2 regions of the Anoxybacillus suryakundensis genome follow, and region 2 is predicted to be linked to the other one. Evidence: a T-box and tRNA genes for the amino acid it is inferred to sense, from the RefSeq annotation. Region 2 holds a T-box; the other holds one or more tRNA genes.

Region 1 (2,243 bases), on a different contig from region 2:
TTGTTAACAACTTTTTTCACGATTGTAGAGATAGTAGGGGGCATTTTATCTAACTCTCTTGCTTTATTATCAGACTCAGCGCATATGGCTTCCGATGTGATCGCATTAGGACTAAGCATGATTGCCATTTATTTAGCTTCTCGTCCACCAAATAAAAAATTCACATTCGGTTATTTACGATTTGAAATTATCGCCTCATTTTTAAATGGGCTTGCGCTTATCATTATTGCTATTTGGATTTTCATCGAAGGAATTCGTCGTTTCATTCATCCTGAAACTATTCAATTTTCCTTCATGCTAACCATCGCAACGATTGGATTTGTTGTCAATCTCGTATTAACTATCGTTTTAAGCAGAAGTATGAAAGAAGAAGAAAATTTAAATGTAAAAAGCGCGTTATGGCACTTTATTGGTGACCTACTCAGCTCTATCGGTGTTATTATTTCAGCTATTTTAATTTACTTTACAAGAATATATATATTTGATCCGCTTATTAGTATGGTCATTGGTGGCATTATCTTTATAGGTGGAGCAAAAATTGTTCGAGAATCGTATTTTATTTTAATGGACGCAGTTCCGCACGAATTTGATATCGAACGCATCCGAACCGATATTCTATCTATTGAAGGCGTTGAGGATGTACACGAATTGCATATATGGTCCATTTCAACAGATCATTATTCTTTAACTGCACACGTTCTCAGTCATGAGCACATTCAACCATTTTATGTAATTTTAGCAATTAATGAAATGTTAAAAGAAAAATACAATCTCTCCCATGTCACCGTTCAAGTTGAACATCCATCTATTCATCAACACGGAGAGTATGGAAAGAAATTTTTAGAACGGAAAAATAAAATGCATATAGGTGAAGAAGAAGTATATAAAAACGTTACTCACATTGAGTAGCGTTTCTTCTTTTTTATGCTCTATAGATGAAAACGATGTATCAGCATGTTAAAGTGAAGCATTGGGGTCAATATGATGTGGGGATGGTAATACTTTTTTACAATTTGTTCTTAAAGCAAAGCAGAACAAATTCCTGGTTTTGTACAAATATAAAAAGGACATCTCCTGATAGGAGATGTCCTTTTTATTAGTGACCCGTACGGGATTCGAACCCGTGTTACCGCCGTGAAAGGGCGGTGTCTTAACCACTTGACCAACGGGCCATATGTGGCAATGGCGGAGAAGGCGGGATTTGAACCCGCGCGCCGCAAAACGCGACCTAACGGTTTAGCAAACCGTCCCCTTCAGCCACTTGGGTACTTCTCCAAATGGCTCCGCAGGTAGGATTCGAACCTACGACCGCTCGGTTAACAGCCGAGTGCTCTACCACTGAGCTACTGCGGAATAAAAGTACAAAAACAAATGGGCCTAAGTGGACTTGAACCACCGACCTCACGCTTATCAGGCGTGCGCTCTAACCAGCTGAGCTATAGGCCCATGTAAGCGGGTGATGGGAATCGAACCCACGACATCAGCTTGGAAGGCTGAGGTTTTACCACTAAACTACACCCGCATGATCGACTAAACTCTCCATAAACAATACTACTCGCTACACCTAATCATGCCTCTTCCTCTACTCGCAAACTCAATGATGATTGATGCGTCGAGGCAACTCGTAGCTTATTCAACAGATGCGTTGCTCGTGGCTGAGGTTTTACCACTAAACTACACCCGCACAGTTAAAACGAATGTTATGGGGCGACTAGTGGGAATCGAACCCACGAATGCCAGAGCCACAATCTGGTGCGTTAACCACTTCGCCATAGCCGCCACAATGATGCCGGCTGCAGGACTTGAACCCGCAACCTACTGATTACAAGTCAGTTGCTCTACCAATTGAGCTAAGCCGGCATGACAAACAACAACTAAGACTATATATGGCGGAGGAGGAGGGATTCGAACCCCCGCGCGCCTTTCGACGCCTCTCGGTTTTCAAGACCGACCCCTTCAGCCAGACTTGGGTACTCCTCCGTATAATATGAACATGGTGGACCTTGTAGGACTCGAACCTACGACCGGACGGTTATGAGCCGTCTGCTCTAACCAGCTGAGCTAAAGGTCCTAAGCTAGTAGCGGCGGAGGGAATCGAACCCCCGACCTTACGGGTATGAACCGTACGCTCTAGCCAGCTGAGCTACGCCGCCATTATAAATATATGGTGGAGCCTATCGGGATCGAACCGATGACCTCCTGCGTGCAAAGCAGGCGCTCTCCCAGCTGAGCTAAGGCCCCTT
Region 2 (2,243 bases):
TGTATGCGGTTGTCGTGATTTAGGTGAAGCAGCTCGTCGTATTGCTGAAGGTGCCTCCATGCTTCGTACGAAAGGTGAACCGGGTACAGGGAATATTGTCGAAGCAGTTCGCCATATGCGTAAAGTAAACGCGCAAGTGCGCAAAGTCGTCAGCATGAGCGAAGACGAATTAATGACAGAGGCGAAAAACTTAGGTGCTCCGTTTGAGGTACTATTAGAGATTAAACGCCTTGGTCGTCTTCCTGTCGTTAACTTCGCAGCTGGTGGTGTCGCGACACCAGCCGATGCAGCGTTGATGATGCATTTAGGTGCTGATGGTGTATTTGTCGGTTCAGGTATTTTCAAATCAGAAAACCCTGAAAAATATGCACGTGCTATCGTAGAGGCTACAACTCATTATGAAGATTACGAATTAATTGCTCACTTATCGAAAGGATTAGGTGGAGCGATGAAAGGGATTGATATTTCTTCGTTGCTTCCTGAACAACGAATGCAAGAACGCGGATGGTAATGTAAAGGAGCAATGAATATGGTGAGAATAGGAGTACTAGGGTTACAAGGGGCTGTACGTGAACATGTACGTTCAATTGAAGCGTGTGGTGTAGAAGCTGTTGTTGTTAAAAAAGTAGAACAACTTGCACATATTGACGGCCTCATTATTCCAGGCGGGGAAAGCACGACCATGCGTCGCTTGATGGATAAATATGGATTTATTGAACCACTGAAGCAATTTGCAAGCGAAGGGAAGCCGATGTTTGGAACGTGTGCTGGCTTAATCATTTTAGCTAAAAAAATTGTTGGTTATGATGAGCCACACCTTGGTTTAATGGATATTACGGTTGAGCGCAACTCGTTTGGTCGTCAACGTGAAAGTTTTGAAGCATCTTTAGCAATTAAAGGTGTTGCCGACGATTTTATTGGTGTATTTATTCGCGCTCCGCACATTGTATCTGTAGGGGGCGATGTTGACGTGCTCGCGACGTATGAGGGTCGCATTGTCGCGGCAAGACAAGGACAATTTTTAGGATGTTCGTTTCACCCAGAATTAACAGATGACCATCGTATGACGCAATACTTTATCCATATGGTGAAAGAGACAAAGGAATAAACGAGTTGCATTTTGTTTAAACTTATAGTACATTATTTCCAAGAAAATGATATGAAGAAAAAGCGATGACAGGAACTAGTAGCAAGCCCTCTTCCTTTCAGAGAGCCGGTGGACGGTGTGAATCGGCAGGAATGACTTGTGAATCCATCCTGGAGCGAAATGCTGAACGCGTTAAGTCAGTAGGCATTTCCGGTGAGAACCGTTATATCTCTCGAGTGGAAGACGTATGTCTTCAACTAGGGTGGCAACGCGGGAGCACTCTCGTCCCTTTCTTTCGGGACGAGAGTTTTTTATTTCATTAATCAAAATAAAGGGAGGCCATGTTGATGTTAGACTTAAAATTTTTACGTACCCATTTTGAAGAAGTAAAACAAAAGCTTCAACATCGTGGTGAGGATTTAGCGGATTTTGAACGATTTGAGCAACTCGATCGTCGTCGTCGAGAACTAATTGCACAAGCGGAAGAATTAAAAAATAAGCGAAACGATGTGTCGCAACAAATTGCTTTATTAAAGCGTGAAAAAAAAGATGCAGATCATCTCATTGCTGAAATGCGCCAAGTTGGTGATCGTATTAAAGTGCTTGACGATGAATTGCGGGAAGTGGAACAACAGCTTGAAACGCTACTTTTATCGATTCCAAATGTTCCGCATGAATCTGTCCCAATTGGTGAATCAGAAGATGATAATGTAGAAATTCGCAAATGGGGTGAACCGCGTTCATTTTCTTTTGAACCGAAACCACATTGGGAAATTGCTGATCGACTTGGGATTTTAGACTTTGAACGTGCGGCGAAAGTAACAGGAAGTCGATTTGTATTTTATAAAGGACTTGGGGCGCGCTTAGAACGTGCATTAATTAACTTTATGTTAGATGTACATGTTGAACAACACGGATATGAAGAAGTTTTACCACCGTACATTGTCAATCGGGCGAGCATGACAGGAACGGGACAGCTTCCAAAGTTTGAGGAGGATGCATTTCGTATCGAAAGCGAAGATTACTTTTTAATTCCAACAGCAGAAGTCCCTGTAACAAACTTACATCGTGATGAAATTTTATCAGTAGATGATTTACCGATTAAATATGCCGCTTATAGTGCATGTTTCCGTTCAGAAGCTGGTTCAGCAGGAAG

Evidence for each region. The T-box of region 2 lies ahead of serS (serine--tRNA ligase). A T-box ahead of a tRNA ligase gene usually reads a tRNA of that ligase, here a tRNA-Ser.
Region 1: it has a tRNA-Ser gene. The T-box ahead of serS (serine--tRNA ligase) is inferred to sense a tRNA for this amino acid. The anticodon was not compared.

Annotation. Positions count from the first base shown of each region.
Region 1 covers NZ_LIOK01000030.1:10,355-12,597, forward strand. Annotated here, with positions in the region: gene ASC42_RS13120 (cation diffusion facilitator family transporter) at 1-909, shown strand, start outside; tRNA gene ASC42_RS13125 (tRNA-Glu) at 1,101-1,172, opposite strand; tRNA gene ASC42_RS13130 (tRNA-Ser) at 1,184-1,275, opposite strand; tRNA gene ASC42_RS13135 (tRNA-Asn) at 1,279-1,353, opposite strand; tRNA gene ASC42_RS13140 (tRNA-Ile) at 1,373-1,446, opposite strand; tRNA gene ASC42_RS13145 (tRNA-Gly) at 1,452-1,522, opposite strand; tRNA gene ASC42_RS13150 (tRNA-His) at 1,704-1,779, opposite strand; tRNA gene ASC42_RS13155 (tRNA-Thr) at 1,788-1,860, opposite strand; tRNA gene ASC42_RS13160 (tRNA-Ser) at 1,888-1,980, opposite strand; tRNA gene ASC42_RS13165 (tRNA-Ile) at 1,995-2,071, opposite strand; tRNA gene ASC42_RS13170 (tRNA-Met) at 2,080-2,153, opposite strand; tRNA gene ASC42_RS13175 (tRNA-Ala) at 2,166-2,241, opposite strand.
Region 2 covers NZ_LIOK01000028.1:4,442-6,684, forward strand. Annotated here, with positions in the region: gene pdxS (pyridoxal 5'-phosphate synthase lyase subunit PdxS) at 1-511, shown strand, start outside; gene pdxT (pyridoxal 5'-phosphate synthase glutaminase subunit PdxT) at 530-1,108, shown strand; T-box leader at 1,165-1,380, shown strand; gene serS (serine--tRNA ligase) at 1,435-2,243, shown strand, end outside.